Tsuneonella mangrovi: one gene and its partner. The main gene of each other region encodes a partner of the protein of the gene in region 2 in a complex. Links are inferred from orthologs where the notes say so. Each region holds a gene or a part of one and is shown on either strand. Other genes may lie near its edges. The genes, in order: accD and accB.

Region 1 (5,634 bases), 2.1 Mb from region 2 along the record:
CGTGGGATCCTTGGCCTCGATCATCCCGATGATCAGGTGCGCGCGATGTCCCGCGAATTGCTTCCCGAGCATTTGCCCCGCGTCCGGGTTGTGCCCGCCGTCGAGCCAGACTTCGCGCGTGCCCACGAGCGGGCCGGGGGAGAGGCGCTGGAGCCGTGCGGGCCAGTTCGCCGCGCGAATACCTTCGGCCATCGCTTCGGGTGAGACCGCAAGGTGGTTTTGGTAGTGCAGCATCGCCACTGCCAGCCCCGCGTTTATCACCTGGTGGCGGCCGGGCATGGTCGGAAATGGCAGGGCGAGCCGGGTCTCCGCATCGATAAAATGGAAGCCATCGGTGCCCACGTGCGTCAGCCAGTCGACCCCTTCCATCAGCAGCGGTGCACCGCGCGCTTCGGCCACTTCCATTAGCGTTGCGGCAGCGCGCATCGAGGGGCCGAGCGTCACCAGAGGCACACCGGGCTTGGCGATCCCCGCCTTCTCGAACGCGATCCGCGAGATCGGTTCGGCGGGCGTGCCGTCCTCGGGAGCGAGCAGGAACCGCTCGTGATCGATCCCGAGCGTCGCGATGCCGCACACCGCGGGCTTCTCGATCACGTTGGTCGCATCGAACCTCCCGCCGAGGCCGACTTCGACCACACAGGCGTTGGCAGGCGTGCGCGCAAAGGCAAGGAACGCCGCAGCGATGGTCACTTCGAAGAAGCTGGGGTTCAGGCCATCACCAAGGTCGAGCACTTCGGCCAGCAAGGCGGCCAGCGCCTCGTCCGAGATCAGCTCGCCCGCGATGCGGATACGCTCGTTGTAGCGCACCAGGTGCGGGCTGGTGGTGGCATGGACGGTGTAGCCCTGCGCCTCCAGCATCGCGCGCAGGAATGCGCAGGTCGATCCCTTGCCGTTGGTCCCGGCGACATGGAACACCGGTGGCAACGCTAGGTGCGGATCGTCGATGCGTGCGAGCAGTGCGCGGATGGTCTCCAGCCCCAACCGCCCGTGCGGCACGCTGAGCGCCGCCAGCCGGTCGAGCTGCGCCTGGACCGCCGTATCGTCGGACCGCGCGAAGTCCTTCAAGGGTGTGCCCTCAGGCGGCCTTGGCCGGGCTCAGGTAATCGAGCAGGGTCGCCAGCTGTTCCTTCAGCTCGGCGCGAGGGACGACCATGTCGACCATGCCGTGCTTCAGCAGGTATTCGGCGCGCTGGAAGCCTTCGGGCAACTGCTCGCGGATCGTGTCCTGGATCACGCGTTGCCCGGCGAACCCGATCAGCGCTCCCGGTTCGGCGACGTGGATGTCGCCCAGCATGGCGTAACTGGCCGTGACCCCGCCGGTGGTCGGGTCGGTCAGCACGACGATGTAGGGCAGGCCCGCTTCCTTCAGCCGCCGGGTCATCACCGTGGCCTTGGGCATCTGCATCAGGCTGAGGATGCCTTCCTGCATCCGCGCGCCGCCCGCCGCAGTGACGACGATGTAGCCGCATTTGCGGGTAAGCGCCCGCTCGGCACCGGCGCAGAACGCGGTGCCCACCGCCATTCCCATGCTGCCGCCCATGAAGCCGAAGTCCTGCACACCGACGACAGCTGGGCGCCCCTCGATCGCGCCCGACCCGACGCTGAACGCATCGGCATGCGGGCTCTTCGCGCGCGCCTGCTTCAGCCGGTCGGTGTATTTCTTGGTGTCGCGGAACTTGAGCGGGTCTTCCTTGACTTGCGGTTGCTCGAGCAGGTCGAAACCGGGGTCTAGCAGCTGCGCCAGCCGGGTGTCGGCATCGATCCGTCCGTGATGGCCGCAGCGCGGACAGACCGAGAGGTTCTCCTCGAACTCCTTGACGAACAGCATCTCCTGGCAGCTCGGGCATTTGATCCACAGGTTGTCGGGCGTTTCGCGCTTGGCGACGAAGGGGAGCGAATTGCGGACGCGGTTGAGCCAGCTCATGTGGTCTCCTTCTCGGCGGAATGAACCGCTTCGGCAAGCGATGCGGTCAGCGCGCGAATGTGTTCGGGGGCATGGATACCATGCTTTTCGACAAGTTCGACCAGCGCCGAACCAACTACGACGCCATCGGCAACGCGCGCGATTTGAGCAGCTTGTTCGGGGGTCCTCACACCAAATCCAACGGCGACGGGGATATTGGTGGCGCGCTTGATGCGGGTGACGTTGTCGCGGATCGATTCGATCGCGGCCTGTTGCATCCCGGTAATCCCGGCGACCGCGACGTAATAGAGGAAGCCGCTCGATCCTTCGAGCACGGCGGGCAGGCGCGCATCGTCGGTGGTCGGCGTGGCCAAACGGATTAGGTCGAGGCCTTGTGTGCGCAGCGCGGGGCCGAGCGCATCGTCCTCCTCGGGCGGAATATCGACGCAGATCACTCCGTCGACGCCGCAACCCTTGGCCTCGGCGGCGAACCATTCGGGGCCGCGCCGCACCATCGGGTTGGCATAGCCCATCAGCACCAGCGGCACGCTCGGGTGCCGTTCGCGGAATTCGTTGGCGACCAGCAGCACGTCGCGGGTAGTCGTGCCCGCTCCCAGGCTGCGCAGGTTGGCCTTCTGGATCGCCGGGCCGTCGGCCATCGGATCGGTGAACGGCATTCCCAGCTCGATCACGTCCGCGCCGCCATCGACCAGAGCATCGAGGTTGGCGGCAGTGTCGCCGTCTCCTGCAGTGAGGAAGCAGACGAGGGCGGGACGCCCCTTTGCGAATGCGGAGGAGAGGCGGGTCATTCCCCAGCCTTTCTCAATCCTGCGCCAATCCCCACGAGAACGGCAATCGCCAGCGCATAAGGTGCAATCGCGGGAGCCGCGATTTCGCGTTCCAGCGCGACAAACAGAAGGGCCGACAGGATGAAGCCGATCGGCAACCCGATCAAAGCGAATACGAGCGCACGTCCGGGAGAAAAGGTCACATCTCCACTCCCAGCGCATCGGCGACGGTGAAGATGTCCTTGTCGCCGCGCCCGCACAGGTTGGCGAGGATGATCTGGTCCTTGTCCATCGTCGGGGCGACCTTGGCGACCGCTGCAATGGCGTGGCTCGGTTCGAGCGCGGGGATGATCCCTTCGGTGCGGCAAAGCAGCTGGAACGCTTCGAGCGCTTCGGTGTCGGTCACTGCGGTATAGTTGACGCGGCCGGTTTCCTTGAGCCACGCGTGCTCGGGGCCGATGCCGGGGTAGTCGAGCCCCGCGCTGATCGAGTGCGCTTCGGCGATCTGCCCGTCTTCGTCCTGCAGCAGGTAGGTCTTGTTACCGTGGAGCACGCCGGGGAACCCGCCCGCAAGGCTCGCTGCGTGCTGCTTGTCGAGCCCGTGGCCCGCCGCCTCGACGCCGAGCATTTTCACGGTCGGGTCGTCGAGGAAGGGATGGAACAGGCCGATTGCGTTGCTGCCGCCGCCTATCGCCGCGACCAGCAGGTCGGGCAAGCGGCCGGTGCGGCCAAGCATCTGCTCGCGCGCTTCCTTGCCGATCACGCTCTGGAAATCGCGCACCAGCTCCGGGTAGGGGTGCGGTCCGGCGGCGGTGCCGATGATGTAGAACGTGTCCTCGACGTGCGCGACCCAGTGGCGCAGCGCCTCGTTCATCGCATCCTTCAGCGTCGCCGCGCCGCTGGTGACCGGGATCACCTCCGCGCCGAGCAGCTTCATGCGGAACACGTTGGGCGCTTGCCGCTCGACATCGGTCTTGCCCATGAAGATCGTGCACGGCAGCCCGAACCGCGCGCAAACGGTGGCGGTGGCGACGCCGTGCTGGCCAGCGCCGGTTTCGGCGATGATTTTGGTCTTGCCCATCCGCATCGCCAGCAGGATCTGGCCGATGCAGTTGTTGATCTTGTGCGCTCCAGTGTGGTTGAGCTCGTCGCGCTTGAACCAGACTTGCGCTCCGCCCAATTCCTCGGTCAGGCGCGGCGCGAAATAGAGCGGGCTGGGGCGGCCGACGTAGTGCTCCAGCAAATCCTCGAATTCGGCGTGGAACGACGGGTCGGTCTTGGCCGCATTGTAATGCCTTTCCAGATCGAGGATCAGCGGCATCAGCGTCTCGGCGACGTAGCGGCCGCCGAAATCGCCGAAATGCCCACGCTCGTCGGGCTGGGTGCGGAAGGAATTGGGCGTGTTCATGCTTCGCGCGCCGCTTTGCAGAAGGCAGCGATCTTGTCCACGTCCTTCACGCCGGGTGCGCTTTCGAGCCCGGAGGATGCATCGACGAGCGGCGCGCCGGTCATCCGGATCGCCTTGGCGACATTGTCGGGGGTCAGGCCGCCCGCCAAGCCCCACGGGATGCGGTGTTCATGCCCGGCAAGCAGGTTCCAGTCGAGCGGATAGCCGTTGCCACCTGGTAGCTTCTTCGCCGGAGCATCGTATAGCACCCGGTCGATCTTGCCCTCGAAATCGCCGATATCGACCAGCGACTGCCTGTCGCGCAGGCCCCACGCCTTCCACACCTCGTAATGCGTCCTGTCCCTGACCAGACCGACCCATTGCGAAGATTCGTTGCCGTGGAACTGGACCACGTCGGGCTGCACCGTGTCGAGCGCCTGGCCGGTGGGGATCACGTCCATATTGACCAGCAGCAGCACGACCTTGACCTCTGCCGGTACGCGGCGGCGCAGTTTGGCGGCATCTTCGAGGCTGACATGGCGGGGGCTTGGCTCGAAATGGACGAGCCCGACGTGCGTCGCGCCCGCGTCTACTGCGGCATCGATCGCTTCGGGCGTCTTGAGCCCGCAAATCTTGATCATGGTTTCAGACATGGCGCCCCCATACCTTACACCAATGATTTGGCCAGCACTGCCATGAAATAGGGCGGATCGAGCGGGACGGGGAAATCGCGCCGTTCGCCGGTTCGTTGATAGCCGCGCCGCAGGTAATATTCGATCAGCTCGGTGCGCTGTTCCAGCACGGTCATTTCCATCGTCGTGCAGCCGAAAGTCGAGCGTGCGTATTCCTCGGCAGCAGCGATCAGCTGGCGGCCGAGCCCGCCTGCCTGGCGCAGCGGCTCGATGCACAGCAGGCCAAGATAGGCGACCTCGGCGCTTCGCCGCACGACATTGACCGAACCAATTGGCACGCCGTCCTCTTCGGCCATCAGCAAGACCTGTTCCGGGTCGCTGACGATTGCTTCCAGCTCTGCGCGGTCGGTGCGGGTATCATCGAGCAGGTCGGCCTCGTGGGTCCATCCCTGGCGCGCTGTATCACCGCGATAGGCTCGCTCGATCACCGGGTGGAGCGCGGACAGGTCGTCAATAGTGGCGGGCCGGAAGGTAACGGACATCGGCAGGCAAGCTCGGTCTAGAGCGTGGATTCGATTGCCCGGGCAGCGGCAGCCGGATCGTCCGCGCGGCTGATCGGGCGACCGACCACCAGCACGCTCGCCCCGTCGTCGCGCGCCTTTCGCGGGGTGACAACGCGCTTCTGGTCGCCGCTGGCATGCTCGGGCAGTCGCAAGCCGGGAACCACGAAGAACCCGTTCTTCCACTGCTTGTGGACCGCTTTCACTTCGTGGCCCGAGCAGACGATCCCGTCGAGCCCCGCCTTCTCGGCCAATTCCGCAAGCCGCATGACCTGGTCGTGAGCAGAGCCGGAAACCCCGGTCTGGGCAAGATCGCGCTCGTCGAGGCTGGTGAGCATGGAAACGCCGACGACCTTGCAGCTAT
Region 2 (12,927 bases):
GCTGGAAACGATCGTCAAGTCGATCGACGGGGTCGAACACGTATACACCCAGGCCGAGGACAACGGCGTGATGGTCACCGCGCGGTTCAAGGTCGGCTCCGATGCCGACGATGCTTCGACCCGTGTCCAGGAGAAGATCCAGGCCAATATCGACCGGATTCCGGTCGGCATACCGCCACCGCAAGTGACCGTCCGCGGGATCAACGACGTGCCGATCGTGGTGCTCACGCTCAGCCCCAAGCCCGGCGCTCCGGGCAAGTGGAACGACCAGGCGCTCTATGAACTCGCCGAGCGGTTGAAGACCGAAGTCGCCAAAGTCGAAAATGTCGGGCTGACGTTCATTGTCGGCGGGCAGCAGCAAGCGATCCGCATCGTTCCCGATCCGGCGAAACTTGCCGCCAACCGCGTGCCGCTCGGTAGCGTGATCGAGGCGGCGAGCCAGGCCAATCGCAGCTTCCCTGTCGGCACCGTGCGGGAGAATGGGGAAGCGGCTACGGTGATGGCGGGGCAAACGCTCAAAACCGCGAAAGAAGTCGGCGACCTGCAGGTCCGCTCGATCACCGGCGCGCCGGTATACCTGAAAGACGTGGCGACAGTCGTCGAAGGGCAGACGCAGTACCAGCACCGCGTGTGGCAATGGGCGCGCGACGGCAAGGACGACGCGTGGAATTCCGCCCCGGCGGTGAGCCTCGCGATCGCCAAGCGCACCGGCTCGAACGCGGTCAACGTGTCTGATGCAGTGGTTGAGCGGATCCACGAGCTCGAAGGGCCGCTGATCCCGAGCAGCGTGAAGGTCAGCATCACCCGCAACTACGGCGAGACTGCGAACGAGAAGGCCAACGAGCTTCTGTTCCACCTCGCGCTGGCGACGATCTCGATCGTCATCCTGATCGGGTTTGCCATCGGCTGGCGCGAAGCGGGTGTGACCGCGATCGTCATCCCCACCACGATCCTGCTGACGATGTTCGCCAGCAACGTGATGGGCTTCACGATCAACCGCGTCAGCCTGTTCGCGCTGATCTTCTCGATCGGCATCCTCGTGGACGATGCGATCGTGATGATCGAGAACATCGCGCGGCACTGGGCGATGAATGATGGCCGTGACCGCAGGCAGGCGGCGATCGAAGCGGTGGCCGAAGTCGGGAACCCGACGATCATCGCTACGTTGACGGTGGTCGCCGCGCTTGTGCCGATGCTGTTCGTGTCTGGCCTGATGGGCCCCTACATGGCACCGATACCGATCAACGCCAGCGCGGCGATGGTGTTCAGCTTCTTTGTCGCGGTGATCATCGCGCCGTGGCTGATGATCCGTTTTGCGCGCACCGCGCTTTCGAGCCACGAGCACGAGGATTCGCATGGCGGCAAGATTGGCGCGCTCTACGGGCGGGTCGCTGCCAAGGTCATCCGCGACCGCAATACCGCTCGCCGGTTCCTGATCGGGGTAGGGGTGGCGACGCTTGTCGCGTGCTCGATGTTCTACTTCAAGGCGGTGACGGTGAAGCTGCTGCCGTTCGACAACAAGTCCGAAGTCCAACTCGTGGTCGACATGCCCGAAGGGACCAGCCTCGAGACGACCAGCGGCGTGCTTGAGCGCGCGGGATCGGTCACCCGTAGCTTCCCCGAGGTTGAATCGCTCGAAGCCTATGCCGGGACCAGCGCGCCGTTCAATTTTAACGGGCTGGTGCGGCACTATTTCCTGCGCGACAAGCCGTGGATGGGTGATCTGATGGTGACGCTCTATCCCAAGGGCGACCGGTCGCAGTCGAGCCACGAGATCGCGGTCGCGCTGCGCAAGAAGCTTGCCGAAGCGATCCCGCTGCCGCCGGGTGCCTCGATCAAGGTCGTCGAAACGCCGCCCGGTCCACCGGTGCTGGCGACGCTGCTGGCGGAAATCTATGGCCCCAACGAAGCGGTGCGCAGGGCGACCGCGCTGCAAGTCGAGAAGATTTTCAAGTCGATCCCGTTCATCGTCGATGTCGACAACAGTTTCGGGCAGGCGGTGCCCCAACTCAGGATCAATCCCGACCGCAGCAAGCTCGACTACTACGGCCTGTCGCAGCGGCAGGTGTATGACAGCATCGGCGCGCTGATGGGCAACCAGACGGTCGGATACGCGCCGCAAGGGATGGGCCGGATGCCGCTGCCGATCCAGATCGGGCTAGACCAGTCACAGCGTAGCTGGAGCCAGGGCTTGGGCGCGACCCCGGTGGCGGCGATGCAGGGGCCGGGCGGACCGCAACTGATCCGCCTCGACCAGGTGGTGGACGTGACCAACGCCAAGGGCGGTGAGTCGATCTATCGCCGAGACGGGCGCGGCGCGACGATGGTCATGGCTGACCTTGCCGGACGCTACGAAGCGCCGATTTACGGAATGCTCGCGGTCGACAAGGCGATCGACAATTTCGACTGGACGAAGCACGGCCTGGAAAAGCCGGAAATCAGCTTGCATGGCCAGCCGACCAACGAGCAGCACACCACGCTGCTGTGGGACGGTGAATGGGAGATCACCTGGGTCACTTTCCGCGACATGGGCGCGGCGTTCATGGTCGCGCTGCTGGCGATCTACGTGCTGGTCGTCGGCCAGTTCAAGAACTTCAAGATCCCGCTGGTGATCCTCACGCCGATCCCGCTCACACTGGTCGGGATCGTGCTCGGCCATATGCTGTTCGGGGCACCGTTCACCGCTACCAGCATGATCGGCTTCATTGCGCTTGCGGGGATTATCGTGCGCAATTCGATCCTGCTGGTCGATTTCATTCGCCACGCGCGAACGCCTGAGAAATCACTGCGCGACACGCTGCTCGAAGCCGGCATGATCCGCTTCAAGCCGATCGTGCTGACCGCGGCGGCGGCGATGATCGGCGCGGCGGTAATCCTGACGGACCCGATTTTCCAGGGGCTGGCGATCTCGCTATTGTTCGGCCTTGCCAGTTCGACCATCCTGACGGTGCTGGTGATCCCGGCGATCTACGTCGTCCTGCGCGACGATGGCCGCCCGCTGACGCTGTTCCCCGAGGAGGCGAGCGAATGAGCGCGAAAATCCTGATTTGCCCTTCGTGTGGTGCAGCAAACCGCGTGCCATCCACGCGGCTGGGCGAAGGCCCGGTTTGCGGAAAGTGCAAGGCGGCCTTGACGCCGCGCGATCCGCCGTCGGTCGGCGGAGCGGTCCTGGCGAAGATGATCGCCCGGTCGGACGTGCCGGTCGTGGTCGACTTCTGGGCTCCGTGGTGCGGGCCGTGCCGTGCGATGGCACCTGCCTATGCCGCTGCGGCCGCGCAATTGGGTGGGCAAGCGGTCTGCGTCAAATGCGATACCGAGGCCGAACAGGCGGCAGGGGCGCAGCATGCGATCCGCTCGATCCCGACGCTGGCCGTGTTTTCCGGGGGCAGGGAGGTCGCGCGGCAAGCGGGCGCGATGCCGCAAAACGTGATCGTGCAGTGGATCCGGCAGGCCCTGCCCGCCGGTTGACCGAAATCGCTTTCAGTTCCGGCTGAGGATGCGGGCGAAAGTCGCGGCGCTGCCGCTGCTCGCCGGGCGTCCCGACGGACGCTCGCGGTGGGCGTCGAACGCAGTACCGGCCAGCGCATCGAGCAGGTCGCTCGCGCCGAGCATCTGGTCGCGGTCGACCCGGTAGTAGATCTTCTTCCCGTCGCGCCGGGTAATCACCAGCGAGGCCTTGCGCAGGATTGCCAGCTGTTGCGAAAGCCCGGGCTGGGCGATCCCGGTGGCTTCCTCGATTTCGCTGACCGAGTGCGGCTCGTCCTTGATCGCACACAGGATCTGCAGGCGCACCGGGTGGGCCACCGCGCGCAGCACTTCGGCGCTGCCGTCGAAATCGCGATCGATCGGTTCAGCCATTGGCGTTTCCCGGCTTTGCTGGCTTGTAAAACCATTCGCTCGCGGTCGAACTCGCGAACAAACCATCGGTGGTCTCACCGGGCACTTGCAAAAGATTGCCGCCGGGCTGCCAGTCCGCCGGGACCAGCGCGTCGTCGCGATCGGCCAGCTGCAGCGCTTTCAGCAATCGCAGCATTTCGGGAATCGAGCGTCCGACGTTCGAAGGATAACAGATCGAAGCCCGCAGGACCCCGCCCGGGGAAATGAAGTAGGTTGTTCTCACGCCGGTCGCATCGGCCGCATCGCCGCCGACCATCCCGTAGGCGCGGGCGATCTCGACCGTCGGGTCTTCCACGATCGGGAAAGTCACTTCGAATCCGGTCATGTCGTAGATCGAGCGAACCCACGCCAAGTGGGAAAACAGGCTGTCGACCGACAGCCCTATCAGGGTGCAGCCAAGCGCCTCGAACTCCGCCTGGGCCTTCGCAAGCGCGACGAATTCACTGGTGCATACCGGAGTAAAATCGGCCGGGTGGGCGAACAGCACGACCCACCGGTCGTCGTAGTCGCCAAGGTCGATCGGACCTTGCGTGCTGCGCGCGGTGAAGCGCGGTACGACATCGCCGATCCGAAGGGGTGGCGCAGGAGTAGTCTGGCTGGCAAATTCGTTCATGATCGTCCGCAGGTTAAGCCAGCCGTTCGCTTGACGCAAGACATATACATTATTACTTACAATTTTTAATTAGGAATGGGAATGCGATGATGGCCGACAAGGCTCGAGATACTGCTCTCGAACGGGCTTCCGAGGTAACCCGCAGCGCACTTGCAGGCGCTGCGGCAGCACCCGTTGTCGCAACCTTCTTCGACGAAGCGACGTTTACTGCCACCCACGTCGTGCACGATCCCGCGACCTTCACGGCGGCGATAATCGACTCCGTGCTCGACTACGATCCCGCGGCGGGCGCGGTTTCCCACGCTTCGGCTGATCAAGTGATCGCCTATGTGCGGGAAAACGGCCTGACTGTCGCATGGTTGCTCGAAACGCACGCCCATGCCGATCACTTGTCTGCTGCACCTTACCTGCAAGACCAGCTCGGCGGCACGATTGCGATCGGCCAGGACATCACCGAGGTCCAGCGCACCTTCGGCGTCACTTTCAACGAGGGCCAAGCATTTGCGCGCGATGGATCGCAGTTCGACCGGCTGTTTGGTGATGGCGACACCTTCCGTATCGGCGAGCTCGAGGCGGTGGTGCTGCACGTCCCCGGCCATACCCCGGCGGATGTCGCATATGTGATCGGCGATGCAGTGTTCACCGGCGACACGATGTTCATGCCCGATTATGGCACCGCGCGGGCGGATTTCCCGGGCGGCGATGCGCGCGAGCTCTATCGTTCGATCCGGCGTCTGTTGTCGCTTCCCGGCGAGAGCCGGCTGTTTCTCTGCCACGACTACAAGGCACCCGGCCGCGACCACTATGCGTGGGAGACTACCGTCGCAGGGGAGCGCAAGGGCAATGTCCACGCGGCCGACGGAGTGAGCGAGGACGATTTTGTCGAGATGCGCGAGACGCGCGACAAGGGATTGGGGATGCCGCGACTGATCCTGCCTTCGATCCAGGTCAATATGCGTGCGGGGCATTTCCCGGAGCCGGAAGACAACGGCACGCGCTACCTCAAGATCCCGCTCACAGGCGCCTGAACGCCGTAGCCGCGCTATCCGGCGCTCCGTCGATAGATCGGAGTCCCGGCAGATTGAGAAATGGGTTGCAAACCACGGCGGATTGGTCGGGGAGACAGGATTCGAACCTGCGACATCCTGCTCCCAAAGCAGGCGCGCTACCAGACTGCGCTACTCCCCGACCGTGTGCCGTCCGGCCCGATGGTGGGCCCGGCAGGATTCGAACCCGCGACCTAGCCGTTATGAGCGGCCAGCTCTAACCGCTGAGCTACAGGCCCTTCGCCGGTGCCGGAGCGCGCGCGGTAGCCTGCGCGGGTGCTACTGGCAAGCGTCTCTGAGGCCCGCCGCTGCGGCAATCTCGGCGACGGTCGTCGGTGCGACCGCGCGCATCTCCAGGTAGGTGTAGATCCGCTCGAACCAGTCGTAGAATCGTTCAAGGTCGGCTTCGCTCCGCACGTAGGGGGTGTGGCCGACCGCGAGCGAGGGCGAATGGAAGCTCAGCACCAGCAACGGCAGCCCGTCGTCGAGCGCCATGTCGATCCCGCGCAGCGCCTCTTCGGCGGTCACCCCTTCGGGCGTCAGAGCAATCCGCTCGAGCAGCCCGAGCCGCGAGAACACGCCGCGTCCGCGCGGGATTCGGTCTAACAGCGGGTTGAGCAACCGCCCTTGTCGCCGCAGCAGGCCCCAGTAAACCGTCGTCAGCGGCAGCTCGAGCAGGTCTCGCTCTCCACCTTCGACCCAGTAAGGGACCAGCGGGTGATCGGCGTAGTTCGGCCCGTACCCGCCGCGATAGTCAAAGTTGGCGCGCACCGAGCTGTCGACCGACACCCCCGCATCGCGCATCAGCCGCGCGGTTTCGGGGCCGAGGCCATAGCGGCCCGCGCGGTAGATCAGCGGCTGAGTACCGAAGTTCTCGGCAATCGCGTCGCGCAGGCGCAGGAACTTGTCGCGTTCGAGCGCGGGCGGCAGGTTGCCGACATATGAATTGCGCTCGTTGACCTCTTCTTCGAACGGCGGGTTGACCCACGGGTGCAGCTGGATGCCGACTTCAGCCTTCCCGGCCTTTACCGCTCCGCCGAGCAGCTCAATCGCTGCCGGTGCTTGCACGATCGGCCAGTCGACGAGGTAGGTGGGGACCACGCCCATCGCTTCGCACATCTGCTGGAACCGGGCGATATGCGGGACATGTTCGACACCGTGCCGATCGCGCGTGAACGGGCCGTTCCAGTCGAATTCTTCCTCCGTATCGACCGTCAGCAGCGAGCGTTGGCCGAAGTCCTTGCCGAGATCGGCTTTGCGCCCTGCGCCGGGCGGTTGTGTGATCGGACGCTCGCTCAAGCGCTGGCCCCGCTGCCGCGATTGCCCTTCAGCCGGACACCGCTTCGTCGGCAATGTCGCTAGGGGCGGGCTTGGTCTTGGTCAAGCACGGGAGCCGGAGCAGTAGCTGGCCGCGCTCGCTCACAAGATCGCCACCAGCCGCGCGCGCTTCGGCCCGCGCCAAACGCAACGCAAAGCCGACACCGAACATACCGGCGCTGACTGCGCCCGATGCCCGGGTCCCGTCGGCGAACACGTCGTCGCGCGCGGCAAGTGCTGCGGGCAGGGCGCAATCGAGCGTGGCGGTGCCGTTGGAGCATTCGAGCGACAGCGCGATCTGTTCGCCTGCGCCGATCGATCCGGTGAGTGTCGCCAGCAGCCGCCATGCGAGCGCTTCTGCCTCGGTGGGTGCAATCGGCACCTTCACGCCGCCGGTTTCGGGCAGGGTCAGCACGAAGCCTGCGTTGCGGGCCCTCAGCACTTCCTGCAGCTGCGCGGCGAGGCGCGAGAGGATCGCCGCGAAGTCGCTCTCACCATCTTCGAGCGCAAGCGCACCGCTCTCGAGTTTGGCCAGCCGGTCGAGTTCGTCGAACCCGGCAAGCATCCGTGCGGCATCGCCGGCAATCGCTGCCGCCAGCGCGCGGTATTCGTGCGGAGTCGGCCCGAACAGCTGTTGCTGGATCACTTCGGCAAATCCCTGGATCGCATTGACCGGGGTCTTCAGCTCGTGGAGGAGCTGGCGCATCAGGTCCGCGCTGCGATCTCCCTGTCGAGGGTGCGATACCGTCGGTGTTTCGGGCGGGCGGCGGAAGCGCCCCGCGTAACCGTAGAAATGGCCGCCCGGATCGGTGAATCGCGGCGTCGCATCGACGATCCATTGGCCCGCGACTTGCGGCGCGCCGTCCCAGCTCAGCGCGAAGTGGCGCAGCGGTTGGCGATCTCGGCGGGCGGCGTCGCGTGCCGGCGGCAGGGTCGCCCCGACGACCATCGGCGCAACACCGGCTTCCGCCCAATCGATCCGCCCTTCGGCATCGGTGGTGAAGGCGAATCCGGCGAGCGGGGCGCGGATCGGTTCGCTCCGATCGCCGAGCGGCAAGCGCGGCGAGTCCCCGCTCGGCTGGCGGGTCGGGCGGCTCTTGCGGAAGCTCTCGATGCGGCGGACCAGTGCGCCGATCTCGCTGTCCTCTGCCTCTGCTTCGGGTTCCGCAGCACGTTCGTCGATTAGGTCGTTCGCTGCGATCGGGCGCGCGGGGCCATGATCGAGTTCGACCTCGGGTTCGACCGGCAGGTCGGGGCTCGGCAGGCCACGGTCGCGCACCCCGAGCCGTTCGAGCAGCTCCATCGTCGGCGCGGGCAAATCGCGGCGCAGGCGCAGGAAGCCGCGGGCACGAACCGGAAGGCGGGGGATCACCGCCTCCCAGTCGTCTGCTGAAAGTTGGGCCACGCCGAGCGCGGCAGCGGCAATCTCCGGCTCGTCGTCGGCCAGGTGCATCACCAGTTCGGGATTGCGGAAGCGCAGGCCCGGTTCGCGGATCATCGTCGCGCGGTCGGACACTGCGATCGTTTCACCGAGTGCCGCCAGCCGCAGCCAGGCGGCGGCCAGCAGGCTCTCGTCTCCGGTCGTGCGACGCGCGCCGAGCAAGTCGAGCAGCTGGCGATACTGTGTTCGCGCCGCACGCTCGCCCGCGGCGCGGTGGCGCAACACGGTGGCAAGGCGGTCGTCGATCTGCATCGGCTTGCTTAAAACTCTCCAAATGGGCCCACGGGCCCTGCGCTGAATCGGCGGCGGCGCTCGCGCGCCTTCGCACGGGTGCTTCTAACAGGCCCACGAACCTGCGGAATCGGCAGTGCGGGCTGCGTTGCAAAGCGGGACAATTGCTGGCAGAAACAATAATATTAGCCGCAAGGGCGATTCTGCGCGGCAATCGTTGCTTTGCTGGGTGCAGGCCGCAAAGCTGGATAGGGTTTCCTGCGGGGGCACGGCAATGGCCAACCTGGACGATATCGACCGCAAATTGCTCTCCGAACTGCAGAGCGAAGGGCGGGTGACCAATGTCGAGCTCGCTACCCGCGTCGGCCTGACTGCTCCGCCATGCCTGCGCCGAGTGCGCGCGCTGGAGGAAGACGGGGTCATCCGCGGGTATCACGCCGATCTCGACGCGTCGAAGCTGGGTTTTGCGATCACGGTGTTCGCGATGGTCAGCCTCAAGAGCCAGGCAGAAAATTCACTGCGCGAATTCGAGGCCGCGATGCGCGACTTGCCCGAAGTGCGTGAAGTGCACATGCTCAACGGCGAAATCGACTTCATCCTCAAGGTCGTCAGCCGCGACCTGCAGAGCTTCCAGGAATTCCTCACCAGCAAGCTGACGCCCGCGCCCAACGTGGAAAGCGTCAAAACTTCGCTGACGATCCGCACGGCGAAGCACGAACCGGGCGTGCCGCTGGAATAGGTAATCGCGCGGGAATCCGCGGCCGAAGCGATCCCCAAATCAGCCGAATAGCCGCTTCAGCATTCCGCGATCTCCGCGATCGGGTCGGCTCTCGCCGGACAATCCGAGCAGGAAATCGCCGAGCACTGCTGCCTGCTTCTTGGTCATCAGGACGCGGGTGACGTCGGGCGAGTGGTTCTTCGCGTCTTCGGGTGTCCGCACGCTTTCGACGCACAGCAGCACCCTGTTGCCGAGGTCCTGGTGCGTCCAGCCGACCAGCGCTCCGTGGTTTTCCATGATTCGCATCCCCCTCAAGCGGGGAATTGTGCGCCGAGTATGACAAGAGTGCAATTGGAGCGTCAGGGGTACCCCTTAACCGATCAACCCCGCTCCTTGAGCCACTCTTCGAGCCACTTGATCGAATAGTCGCCGCTCAACACATCAGGCTGCCGGAGCAGTTCCTGGTGCAAAGGAATCGAGGTCTTCACCCCTTGTACCACCATCTCCTCCAGCGCGCGCTTGAGGCGCATGATGCACCCTTCGCGCGTGCGGCCGTAAACGATCAGCTTGGCGATCATCGAATCGTAATAGGGAGGTATGCGGTAGCCTGCGTAAAGCCCTGAATCGACGCGCACATGCATCCCGCCCGGGGCATGGTAGTAATCCACCAGGCCGGGGCTAGGGGCGAAGGTGAACGGGTCTTCGGCGTTGATCCGGCACTCGATCGCGTGGCCGGTGAAGCGCAGTTCGTCCTGTTCGACCGACAGCGGCTTGCCGTCGGCGACGCGGATCTGCTCGCGCACCAGGTCGACCCCGGTGATCGCTTCGGTCACCGGGTGTTCCACCTGCAGGCGGGTGTTCATTTCGATGAAGTAGAACCCGCCGTCTTCCCACAGGAACTCGATCGTGCCTGCCCCGCGATAACCCATGTCGGCCATCGCCTTGGCGCAGATGCCCCCCATCCGCGCGCGCTCTTCGGGTGTGATGACGGGGGAGGGGGCTTCCTCGAGCACCTTCTGGTGGCGGCGCTGGAGCGAACAGTCGCGCTCGCCCAGATGAATCGCGTTGCCTTCGCCGTCGCCGAACACCTGGAATTCGATGTGGCGCGGGTTGCCAAGGTACTTTTCGATATAGACCGTGGCATCGCCGAACGCGGCCTTGGCCTCGCTGCCCGCCTGCTTCATCAGCGTTTCGAGCGTATCCTCGCTCTCGCATACCTTCATCCCTCGGCCACCGCCACCGCTGGCAGCCTTGATGATCACCGGATAGCCGATTTCGGCGGCGATTTTCTTCGCTTCCTCGACATCAGATACAGCGCCATCGCTGCCAGGCACGAGCGGCAGGCCCAGCGCGCCAGCGGTGCGCTTGGCTTCCACCTTGTCGCCCATCGTGCGGATGTGTTCGGGCTTGGGTCCGATCCACTTGAGCCCGTGCGCCTCGACGATTTCGGCGAACTTGGCGTTTTCGGACAGGAAACCGTAGCCCGGGTGGACCGCATCGGCATCGGAGATTTCCGCAGCTGATATGATCGCCGCGACGTTGAGATAGCTGTCGGCGGCGGGCGGCGGGCCGATGCACACCGCGTGGTCTGCCAGCCGCACGTGCATCGCATCGGCATCGGCGGTGGAATGGACCGCGACCGTCTCGATCCCCATTTCGTGCGCCGCGCGGTGGATGCGCAGCGCAATTTCGCCGCGATTGGCAATCAGGATACGCGAAATAGCCATGTGAGCGCCTGGCCCCTCAGCCGATGACGACGAGCGGCTGGTCGAATTCGACCGGCTGCGCGTTCTCGACCAGGATCGCCTGGATCGTGCCGGCCTTGTCGGCGGTGATCGGATTCATCACTTTCATCGCTTCGACGATCAGCACGGTATCGCCTTGCTTAACGCTGTCACCGACCGTCACGAACGGTGCGGCGCCCGGTTCGGCCGAGAGATAGACCGTGCCGACCATCGGCGACTTGAGCGCGCCAACCACTTCGGCCGGTGCCGCCGCAGCCGGTTCGGGCGCGGCGGGAGCGGTAGTCGCCGGGGCGGGAGCCGCTGCCGGTGCCGGCATTGCGACAGGGGCAGCCATAGCCGCCACGCCGCCGCGCGCCACACGCACCTTGCGGTCGCCGTCTTCGACTTCGATTTCGGTGAGTCCGGTCTCGGCGAGCAGCTCTGCCAGCTCGCGCACCAGCTTGGTATCGACGTTCATGCCCCGCGTACGCGAAGGCGAGCCCTTGGTTTCGGCCATTGTGTGCCTCTTGTTGCGTCCGCCGCCCGCCTATTCGCAAGCGCGCGGGCTGGCAAGGGGTGGCCGTCGATTGCGGCCAGAGTGGGGCAGGCCCCTCTAGAGCGCGGCTGCCTTCTCGAGAGCGACGATATAGCTCCGCGCGCCGAGACCCTTCACCTCATCGACTGCCGCCATTCCGACATAGGAAATATGCCGGAATTTCTCGCGCGTCGCCGGATCCGACAGGTGGACCTCGATCACCGGGGTCTTGATCGATCGGATCGCATCGAGCAGTGCGATCGAGGTGTGGGTATAGGCCCCGGCGTTGAGCAGCACTGCCTTCGCGCCTTCTGCCTGCGCTTCATGCAGCCAGTCGACCAGGTGCCCTTCGTGGTTGGACTGGCGCACGTCGACCTCCAGCCCCAGCTCGCGCGCCCGGTCCTCGAGCATCCCGGCGATATCGTCGAACGTATCGGAACCATAGATTTCCGGCTCGCGCAGCCCGAGCAGGTTGAGGTTGGGCCCGTTGAGGACATAGACAGTGTCGGTCATACGGCGGGATTAGCGGGAAGGGCGGGATGGGGGAAGTGGCTGGGCAGCTGACGGTCAGCTTACGGCCCGATTGCGGACTTTGTGCTGCTAACGTCCGTCATCCCAGCGAAAGCTGGGATCACTATCGTCCCCGTGCTAGCTGGCTGGAATGGGTGGCTGGGTTTACATTATGACAAACAGACGCGGCGGGGTGCTCTATATCGGCGTGACGGCAGATTTGCCTGCCCGCGTAATGCAGCATCGGACAGGTAAGGGGTCTGCTTTCTGCCGCCGTTATGGGCTGGATCGACTGGTCTGCGCCGAATCCCACACCAACATCGTTGAGGCGATCAGCCGGGAAAAGGCCATGAAGGCGTGGAAGCGAGCATGGAAGATCGAACTCATCGAAAAAGCCAATCCGGGCTGGGGTGATCTCTTCGGGCATCTGCTCTAACGGACAGCGATCCCAGCTTTCGCTGGGATGACGGGTGGGGCTAGCGTCCGCTTTCCACCCCATTCCAGACATTCGACCAAAAATCTCTTTAGGACCAACATCAGACCTCCCAAACCAGGTGACGGCCCCGCGATTCTCAATCCTTACGGATAGCGCGCCGCCATGAAGTAGAGCCCGTGCGGCGGGGCGTTGAGGCCGAGGGCTTGCCGGTTCTTGGCTGCGAGCGCTTCGGCCACGCGTTCGACTTTCCACCGGCCGAGCCCGACCAGCACGAGGCAACCGACCATCGAGCGGACCTGGTGGTGGAGGAAGCTGCGCGCGGCGGCCTCGACGATCACCTGCTCGCCTTCGCGCCGCACGGTGAGCCGGTCGAGCGTCTTGACCGGGCTTTTCGCCTGGCACTGGACCGAACGGAAAGTCGTGAAATCGTGCTGGCCGACGAGCGCCTGTGCAGCATCG

The links.
Region 1: the proteins of accB (region 2) and accD are in contact, whole or in part, in a solved structure (PDB 8UXZ), measured with the Escherichia coli proteins. The link is inferred for Tsuneonella mangrovi from one-to-one orthologs.

The regions. Positions count from the first base shown.
Region 1 is NZ_CP022889.1:573,381-579,014, reverse strand. The notes cover bases 1-2,990. They hold accD (acetyl-CoA carboxylase, carboxyltransferase subunit beta), read right to left. Parts: upstream 1,925-2,990; coding sequence 1,076-1,924; downstream 1-1,075. Other genes in these bases: trpB (tryptophan synthase subunit beta), read right to left, coding at 2,891-2,990; CJO11_RS02760 (hypothetical protein), read right to left, coding at 2,709-2,849; trpA (tryptophan synthase subunit alpha), read right to left, coding at 1,921-2,712; CJO11_RS02775 (bifunctional folylpolyglutamate synthase/dihydrofolate synthase), read right to left, coding at 1-1,065. In the rest of the region: more of trpB, read right to left, coding at 2,991-4,099; CJO11_RS02750 (phosphoribosylanthranilate isomerase), read right to left, coding at 4,096-4,731; CJO11_RS02745 (GNAT family N-acetyltransferase), read right to left, coding at 4,746-5,252; pyrF (orotidine-5'-phosphate decarboxylase), read right to left, coding at 5,270-5,634.
Region 2 is NZ_CP022889.1:2,618,428-2,631,354, forward strand. What follows is about bases 9,756-12,667. They hold accB (acetyl-CoA carboxylase biotin carboxyl carrier protein), read right to left. Parts: upstream 11,505-12,667; coding sequence 11,007-11,504; downstream 9,756-11,006. Other genes in these bases: accC (acetyl-CoA carboxylase biotin carboxylase subunit), read right to left, coding at 9,756-10,990; CJO11_RS12810 (type II 3-dehydroquinate dehydratase), read right to left, coding at 11,601-12,035; CJO11_RS12815 (GIY-YIG nuclease family protein), read left to right, coding at 12,184-12,468; truA (tRNA pseudouridine(38-40) synthase TruA), read right to left, coding at 12,612-12,667. In the rest of the region: CJO11_RS12745 (efflux RND transporter permease subunit), read left to right, coding at 1-3,031; thioredoxin TrxC, read left to right, coding at 3,028-3,468; CJO11_RS12755 (ArsR/SmtB family transcription factor), read right to left, coding at 3,481-3,858; CJO11_RS12760 (peroxiredoxin), read right to left, coding at 3,851-4,510; CJO11_RS12765 (MBL fold metallo-hydrolase), read left to right, coding at 4,600-5,538; CJO11_RS12780 (polysaccharide deacetylase family protein), read right to left, coding at 5,836-6,855; CJO11_RS12785 (histidine kinase dimerization/phospho-acceptor domain-containing protein), read right to left, coding at 6,884-8,566; CJO11_RS12790 (Lrp/AsnC family transcriptional regulator), read left to right, coding at 8,820-9,284; CJO11_RS12795 (hypothetical protein), read right to left, coding at 9,324-9,569; more of accC, read right to left, coding at 9,644-9,755; more of truA, read right to left, coding at 12,668-12,927. UniProt on the Escherichia coli protein: This protein is a component of the acetyl coenzyme A carboxylase complex; first, biotin carboxylase catalyzes the carboxylation of the carrier protein and then the transcarboxylase transfers the carboxyl group to form malonyl-CoA.